DNA from 2 places in the Marinobacter sp. MDS2 genome. Region 1 is predicted to be linked to the other one. Evidence: predicted binding sites of a transcription regulator. Region 1 holds the regulator's gene; the other holds the start of a gene.
The links. The regulator sigma-54, encoded in region 1, starts transcription at its own class of promoters, with help from an activator protein. The targets are predictions, from matches to a motif close to ANTGGCATNNANNTTGCTNT.
Positions count from the first base shown of each region.

Region 2: a site for sigma-54 is predicted at 1,826-1,845, ahead of glnK (P-II family nitrogen regulator). Genes of this name have one in related genera too.

Region 1 covers NZ_JAVAJF010000001.1:852,563-856,986, forward strand. The annotation lists gene lptA (lipopolysaccharide transport periplasmic protein LptA) at 1-295, shown strand, start outside; gene lptB (LPS export ABC transporter ATP-binding protein) at 309-1,034, shown strand; gene Q9245_RS04070 (RNA polymerase factor sigma-54) at 1,217-2,749, shown strand; gene hpf (ribosome hibernation promoting factor) at 2,821-3,123, shown strand; gene ptsN (PTS IIA-like nitrogen regulatory protein PtsN) at 3,227-3,697, shown strand; gene rapZ (RNase adapter RapZ) at 3,740-4,424, shown strand, end outside.
Region 2 covers NZ_JAVAJF010000001.1:2,218,846-2,223,269, reverse strand. The annotation lists gene Q9245_RS10425 (YifB family Mg chelatase-like AAA ATPase) at 1-1,261, opposite strand, end outside; gene Q9245_RS10420 (accessory factor UbiK family protein) at 1,320-1,571, opposite strand; gene glnK (P-II family nitrogen regulator) at 1,941-2,279, shown strand; gene Q9245_RS10410 (ammonium transporter) at 2,354-3,625, shown strand; gene speE (polyamine aminopropyltransferase) at 3,699-4,424, opposite strand, start outside.

The DNA of each region.
Region 1 (4,424 bases):
ACAGGGACTTAGCCGCATTGAAGCAAGCGGCTCCCCCGCTCATTATCGCCAGCCGTCCCAGGATCAAACGGCCGTTATCAATGCCGAGGCACTGAACATTACCTGGTCGGCCAAAGACAGCCAGCTGACCTTCGAGCGAGAAGCCTTGATCGAACAAGGTGGCAGCACGTTTCGCGGTGATGTCATTCATTACGACACAGTGAACCGGGTGGTTACAGCAGAAGGCGGCAATTCGGAGGGCACAAGCTCAGGCCGCGTAGAAATGGTGATTCAGCCCCGCAGCTCAGGTCAATAACAGGAAGGTTCTGATGGCAGTTCTCAGGGCCAGCAATCTGGCCAAAAGCTACAAACAGAAAAAAGTGGTTCTGGATGTTTCACTGGAAATCCGTTCCGGCGAAATCGTCGGCCTGCTCGGCCCTAACGGCGCCGGCAAAACCACCTGCTTTTACATGATTGTCGGACTGGTCCCGGCTGACCATGGCCGCATCACCATCGACAACAACGACATCACCCCCCTGCCCATGCACGGGCGTGCCCGCAAAGGCATCGGCTACTTGCCACAGGAGGCGTCAGTATTCCGTAAGCTGACCGTGCGCGACAACATCATGGCCATTCTGGAAACGCGCAAATCGCTTTCCAAGGCGGATCGTGAGGCCAAGCTGGAAGAGTTGCTGGAAGAGTTCCACATCACCCACATTCGTGACAGCCTGGGTATGGCGCTTTCTGGCGGTGAACGTCGCCGGGTAGAAATCGCCCGGGCATTGGCAATGGAGCCGGCCTTCATTCTTCTGGACGAACCCTTCGCCGGCGTAGATCCCATTTCCGTCAGCGACATCAAACACATCATCCGGCACCTTCGCGACAAAGGCATTGGCGTTCTGATCACCGATCACAACGTGCGCGAAACACTGGATATTTGTGAGAACGCTTACATTGTCTCGGGCGGCCACATCATTGCATCGGGCAACGCAGATGCCATTCTGGCCAACCAGCAAGTGAAGGAAGTGTACCTTGGGGATGAGTTCCGACTTTAGACAATCGTAGACCTGAAGGCCGGGCTGATTGTTTTGCTGAACGCGAGCAAGTAAACTCGGCAGGGTACTTGCTTAAATTGTTGATCGCGTACTGTAAGTTACCAGCACACAACAATTTTTTATATTTGCAAGCAATGCTTTTGATCAGGATACGAGCACGTTATGGATATTGAGCCATGGTTATGAAAGCTTCATTACAGCTTAAAATGGGCCAAAGCCTAACCATGACCCCCCAGCTGCAACAAGCCATTCGGCTACTGCAGCTTTCCACGTTGGATCTACAGCAAGAAATCCAGCAGGCACTCGACTCCAACCCGATGCTGGAAACCTCCGAGGACGACGATCAGGCAGATTCAGTCGAGCAGCAGGAAAACAACCACGACGAACAACACGAGACTGCCTCGGCGCCGGAAGAATCCGCTTCAGATTCGCAAAGTACGGACTGGGACGAATCGGAAACCGCACCCGACTGGTCAGCGGAAGATCAAACACCCGACAATATCCCTGACGACCTGCCGGTCGATACTGCCTGGGACGACATCTACCAGTCAGCACCAGCTCCGGCCAGCCGTGGCGACGATGAAAACGACTCCGACTTCGAAACCCGAAACTCGCCCAGCGAAACCCTGCACGACCATCTGGAATGGCAGCTGAACCTGACCCCGCTCAGCGAACGGGATCAGGCGATTGCACACGCCCTGCTGGATGCGGTCGATGACCGGGGCTACTTGACGTCTTCCATCGAAGAAATTCATTCCGGCCTGTTTGAAGGCTCAGAAGACGATCCATTGGAACTCGACGAAGTGCAGGCGGTTCTGCACCGACTCCAGCACTTTGATCCACCGGGGGTGTTTGCCAGAGATCTTCAGGATTGCCTGATGATCCAGCTTGGCCAGCTGCCACCGGACACCCCATGGCTGCGCCAGGCCAAGCTGGTCGTGACCCAGTTTCTGCACTTGCTGGGCAACCGTGACTACGCGCAACTGCTTCGCCGTAGCCGGTTGAAAGAAGATCAGCTGAAAGAAGTGTTGGGGCTGATCACCAGCCTGAACCCGACCCCCGGCGACAGCATCGACCGTACAGAACCAGACTATGTCATTCCGGATGTCATCGTGCGCAAACATGAAGGCCGGTGGCGCGTGGAGCTCAATCCGGAAATTGCCCCGCGCATTCGCGTAAACGCGAGCTATGCTTCATTAATACGACGGGCGGACAGCAGCGCCGATAACACCTACATGCGCGACCAACTGCAGGAGGCCAAGTGGTTTATCAAAAGCCTGCAGAGCCGCAACGAGACCTTGCTCAAAGTGGCCACTCGCATTGTGGAATACCAGCAGGGCTTTCTGGATCATGGTGACGAAGCCATGAAACCGCTCATCCTGTCGGACATTGCCCAGGCGGTGGATATGCACGAATCGACCATATCCCGGGTTACCACGCAAAAATACATGCATACACCCCGAGGCATTTTTGAGCTTAAATACTTTTTCTCCAGCCACGTGGGCACTGCCGAGGGTGGAGAATGTTCCTCAACGGCGATTCGTGCGATGATCAGAAAACTGATTGCGGACGAAACTCCGAAAAAGCCATTGAGTGATAGCAAAATTGCAGCCATGCTAGGAGAACAGGGAATCAATGTTGCCCGACGTACCGTAGCCAAGTACAGAGAGGCGATGCACATCCCTCCCTCGAACGAGCGTAAACGTTTGGTTTAAGGATTCGTCAGTACAAGAGGTGCTGACACTCAGTCCGGCAAAAGCCGGCTATATGACAACAGGAGAAGCCTATGCAACTCAACATTTCAGGCCATCATGTAGAACTGACTCCCGCACTAAAGGATTACGTAAACACCAAGTTTGATAAGCTTGAGCGACACTTTGACCACATCAGTAATTGTCAGGTGACGCTGCAAGTTGAGAAAGTTCGCCAGATGGCCGAAGCTACCCTCCACGTGATTGGTGGCGAAATTCACGCAAAGGCTGAAAACGAGGATATGTACGCCGCCATCGACGGCCTGGTCGACAAACTCGACCGCCAGATCCTCAAACATAAAGAAAAGACAGTTGCCCGGATGCAAGGTAACGGCTAACGCGCCTCTTAGCGTGAAACCGAACCGGGTGTTTCAATAAAACGTGCTGCGGCAGGAGTATGATCCGGCCGCAGCCTTTTTTTTACGGAAATGAAGTCGATCTATGAGCGATTCATCCCTGACCATCGACAACATTCTGGCTCCAGAACTGACTCTGTGCCGTGTTGCAGCGTCAAGCAAGAAGCGTGTACTGGAGTTTATCGCCGAGCACATTCACCAGCAGGATGAAAGTCTCAACGATACAGATATCTTCAACAACCTGGTGTCGCGGGAGCGGCTGGGCAGTACCGGCATAGGCGAAGGCATCGCCATTCCCCATTGCCGGCTGGACGGGCTGAATAGGGTCATCGGCGTGTTGATGACTCTGGCCGAACCGGTCGAGTTCGATTCCATCGACAACCAGCCCGTCGATATTGTTTTCGCCCTGGTTGTGCCCAAAGAAGCGACCAGCGAACACCTGGAGCTGCTCAGTCAGCTCGCTGAAAAGTTTAATGAAAGCTCTTTTTGCGAAAAGCTGCGCCAGTGCCAGGATACCGACCATCTGCACAAGGCCATGATTTCGAATCAGAACTGATACGAATTCAGCAAAAGCGCGCAGCATGAGAGGAACACTGTTATGAAGCTGATCATCGTCAGCGGCCGCTCAGGCTCGGGAAAAAGTACCGCCTTGCACGTACTGGAAGATTTGGGGTTTTACTGCATCGACAACCTCCCCATAGGGCTCCTCTTCCCTCTGACCCAGGAAGCCGCCACCCAGGAGGCGACCACTCGCCTGCGTAAAATGGCAGTCAGCATTGACGCACGCAACCTGTCGGGCGAGCTGGCCAACTTCGAGGCCATATACAGTCAGCTCAAAAGCACCGGCATGGATGTCGAAATCATCTTCCTGGATGCCGACGAGCAAACATTGCTGCAGCGTTTTCACGCAACTCGACGCAAACACCCGCTCAGCGATGATAAAACATCGCTTCCTGAAGCAGTGTCTTACGAGAAAACCCTTCTAGAGCCGCTGTCCCGGCTGGCCGACCTGTACGTCAACACCACCGGGCTGTCCATGTACGAGCTACGGGACATGGTCAAGCAGCGGGTTGCGGGCCGGAAGGACCAGGAATTGGCCTTGCTGGTTCAGTCGTTCGGCTTCAAGCACGGGGTACCGGTTGACTCCGATTACGTGTTCGACGTTCGGTGCCTTCCGAATCCCTATTGGGACACCAGCCTCCGCAAGTACACCGGCGTTGACCAACCGGTCATCGACTTCCTCGAGCGCGAGCCTTTGAGCCAGAAGATGGTCAACGACATCA
Region 2 (4,424 bases), 1.4 Mb from region 1:
TGGCTTTCAGCACCCGCGCCCTGACACGGGCACTGCTCTCACCGGCTTCGCCTTGGCGAAGCAGCACTTCCCCCGCCTGTACCGGCACTTCAACATGCAGATCAAACCGATCTAGCAAGGGCCCGGATATCTTGGACCGATACCGCATCACCTGACTGGGCGTGCACTGACATTCAATATTCGGGTGGCCGCTGTAGCCGCATGGGCAAGGGTTCATCGCCGCGACCACCTGAAACCTGGCCGGAAAGGTGACTTGGCGTGCGGCCCGACTGATGGCGATTTCTCCGGTTTCCATGGGTTCACGGAGCACTTCCAGCACACGCCGTTCGAACTCGGGCAGCTCATCGAGGAAAAGCACGCCACGGTGCGCCAGAGAAATTTCGCCCGGCCGCGGGCTGCTCCCGCCACCGACCAATGCCACTGCTGACGCCGTGTGATGGGGCGACCGAAACGGCGGCTGGCGCCAACCCCCTGGTTGCAGCGGGTGCCCGGCCACTGAGTGCACACTGGCCACTTCCATCGCCGAGGCGTCGTCCAGGGCCGGTAGAATTCCCGGCAGACGACTGGCCAACATGCTTTTACCCGTGCCCGGAGGGCCAAAAAACAGCAGGTTGTGGCCACCCGCTGCGGCCACCTCTAACGCCCTTCGAGGCACCTGTTGGCCCCGCACATCGGCAAGATCGGCCCCCTTCTCCGTACCATTAGCCTGGGCCACATCGGTTTCTGGCCTGGGTATCGGCACCAGCTTCGCACGGCCGGTCAGATGCTCACACACCGTCAGGATGTGGCTTGCCGCCAGCACATCCCCCTGGCTTGCGAGCGCCGCTTCGTCCGCGTTGGCTTGCGGGATCAGAAGGGAGCGCCCTGCTTCCCGGGCCGCCAGCACCGCGGGCAAAACGCCCTTCAAAGGCCGCAAGGCGCCATCCAGTGACAACTCTCCCATAAACTCCAGTGGCTTGAGGCTATCCGGTGGAATCTGCCCCGAAGCGGCCAAAATGCCCAAAGCGATGGGAAGGTCGAAGCGACCGCCCTCTTTCGGCAAGTCGGCAGGGGCAAGATTGATGGTGATGCGTCGGGCAGGGAATTCGAAGCCGGCGTTGAGCAGCGCGCTACGAACACGGTCTTTGCTTTCGCGGACACCGGTTTCCGGCAAGCCTACGATAGAGAGCGCCGGCAAACCGCCCGACAAGTGCACTTCGACGGTTACTTCAGGGGCAGACACGCCAATGCTGGCGCGCGAATTGACAATCGCTAACATCATCACCTTCCATGGTGGGCTGGCATTTAACGGGCGCGTCCTGCGCCCGCATCTCAAAAAATTACGACTGGGCTTTTTGCTCCAGTTCGGCAACCCGCTTTTCCAGGGCTTCGACTTTCTCTCGGGTTTTCATCAACACCACTTGCTGGCCTTCAAACTCTTCACGGGTGACCAACTCCAGTTTGGACAGCACAGACATCACGGTTGCTCTGGCCTGAGTTTCAAAATCTTCCCGGGCGGCCCGCGCCATATCCGGAACAAACTGGCCAAACTGGCCTTGTAGCTGGGCAAAGAAATCTTGGGGGCCTTTCATGTTTTACCTCGTGGCGTCGATCTTTTCGTTCGTTCAGGACAATCGCCCATCCAATACTGCTATAGACGAGAGTGTATCACACCGCTGCCCCTGCCATACTGTACCCGCTGGGCCGTATAATAGGTTCCAGGCCTTGCCCGCTGACGGTTCAACCCTGAGTCAGATTGGGGCGCGGCGCCCCAATTTGGTGCGGCCATCTGCATCATTTGGGAACACATAAAAAGCAACTCAATGTTTTTATTATAATTTTTTGCGTTGGCATACCTGATGCTAAACCTTGTACACGATCCGCACAATTGATGTGCGAGGTGGCAGCATCCCGAACTCAACCACTTACAAAGTTGAGATGGCTTTACCAAGGAGAAAGCAATGAAACTTGTGACAGCGATCATTAAGCCTTTCAAATTGGATGATGTCCGTGAGGCACTATCCGAAATTGGCGTTCAAGGCGTAACCGTAACGGAAGTAAAAGGCTTCGGTCGCCAGAAAGGCCACACCGAACTCTACCGCGGCGCGGAATACGTGGTGGACTTCCTGCCCAAGGTAAAAGTTGAAATCGCCATTGGCGACAACCTGCTGGATCAGGTGATCGAGTCCATCACCAAGGCAGCCAATACCGGCAAGATCGGCGACGGCAAGATTTTCGTGACCGAACTGCAGCAAGCGATCCGAATCCGGACCGGCGAGACCGGCGAAGAGGCGGTTTGATACCGGCCTGATCCCCGGATCCAGCCAACGCAAAAAAATCAAATATCTGACGAGCCTTGTGCGGAGGGCTTCCTATGGAAAGCAATGTCTTTCACCTGCAGTATGCTATAGATACTTTTTATTTTGTCATTTGCGGCGCATTAGTCATGTGGATGGCCGCCGGCTTTGCCATGCTCGAAGCCGGTCTGGTGCGCTCCAAAAACACCACTGAAATTCTCACCAAGAACGTTGCCTTGTTTGCGATCGCCAGCACCATGTACATGGTCTGCGGCTACGCCATCATGTATGGCGGCAATTTGTTCCTCTCCGGCATCGCCGATGTCGATGTAGACGCCGTGCTGGGTGATTTCGCCGCCCGTGAAGACGGATTCGAAGGTGGCTCCATCTACTCTGGTGCGTCCGACTTCTTCTTCCAGGTGGTTTTTGTTGCCACCGCCATGTCGATCGTATCCGGCGCCGTTGCCGAGCGTATGAAGCTTTGGGCCTTTCTGGCCTTCGCAGTGGTGATGACCGGTGTCATCTATCCGCTGGAAGGTGCCTGGACGTGGGGCGGCAAAGACGTGTTCGGCCTGTATAACCTGGGCGATCTTGGCTTCAGTGACTTTGCCGGCTCAGGCATCGTACACATGGCCGGTGCAGCCGCGGCTCTGGCTGGCGTGTTGTTGCTGGGTGCCCGTAAAGGCAAATACGGCCCGAACGGCGAAATCCGCGCGATTCCGGGCGCCAACATGCCGCTGGCGGCGTTGGGCACCTTGATTCTGTGGATGGGCTGGTTCGGCTTTAACGGCGGCTCTGTACTGAAGCTTGGCGACATCGCCAGCGCAAATTCCGTCGCCATGGTGTTTCTGAACACCAACGCCGCCGCAGCCGGTGGTGCGATCACCGCCTTGGCTGTTGCCCGCCTGATGTTTGGCAAAGCTGACCTGACCATGCTGTTGAACGGTGCCATTGCCGGCCTGGTGGTCATTACCGCCGAACCGTCAACTCCAAGTGCATTGACCGCCACCCTCTGGGGCGCTCTGGGCGGTGGCCTGGTGGTGCTGAGCATCGTTGCACTCGATAAACTGCGCATTGATGACCCGGTTGGTGCCATCTCTGCTCACGGTGTGTGTGGTTTCCTTGGCCTGATGCTGGTGCCAGTCACCAACGGTGACGTGACCTTCAGCGGCCAGTTGATTGGTGCCCTGACCATCTTTGTATGGGTGTTCGTCGCAAGCCTGATCGTCTGGAGCATTCTGAAAGCCGTGATGGGTATTCGAGTCAGCGCCGAAGAAGAATATGAAGGCGTCGACATTGCAGAATGTGGCTTGGAAGCCTACCCCGAGTTCGGCAGCAGCAAGCAATAACCGCTGCCAGAGAAACCCAAAAGGGCGCCCTCGGGCGCCCTTTTTGTTGTATTGGCCGCTCGCCCGGGCGTCGTCAGCCCTCTTCCGGCCGTACCTGATCTTCCAGCGCATCAATCATGAATTGCGGCATGGCCAAGGCTCCGTGGTGGATACCCGCGTTGTAATACCGGGTGACGAACGGCCGGTCATTCACGTCTTCTTCACGGAAATACTTGAGCGGGTTGTCCTTGCTGCCCATTGTGCAACTCCACCAGCCCGTCGGGTATACCGGTTGCGGAAACGGCAACGTTTGCACATGGCCGAAGCCGGCTTTTCGCATATCGGTGTGAATATCCTTGATGATCGATTCGGTATGCAGCAAAGGTGACTCACTTTGCTGCACCACGAGGCCTCCCTCCTTCAGCGCAAGCATCGCATCGCGGTAGAAATCGAGAGCAAACAGACCTTCCGCCGGCCCCACCGGGTCAGTGCTGTCGATAATCAGCAGGTCGATGCTGTTTGGCTCCACCTCGCGCATCCACTTCACGCCATCACCAAAGAAAAAGTTGGCTCGAGGATCGCTATTGGCTTCACACAGTTCCGGGAAATATTTTTCAGACATGCGGGTCACCCGCTCGTCGATTTCCACCTGCCAGGCTTCTTCCACACCCGGGTGCTTCAACACCTCTTTCAGCGTGCCGCAATCACCGCCACCGACAATCACCACCTTTTTCGGATCTTTGTGGGTGAACAACGCCGGGTGCGTCATCATCTCGTGGTACAGAAAGTTATCGCGGGTGGTCAGCATCACACAGCCATC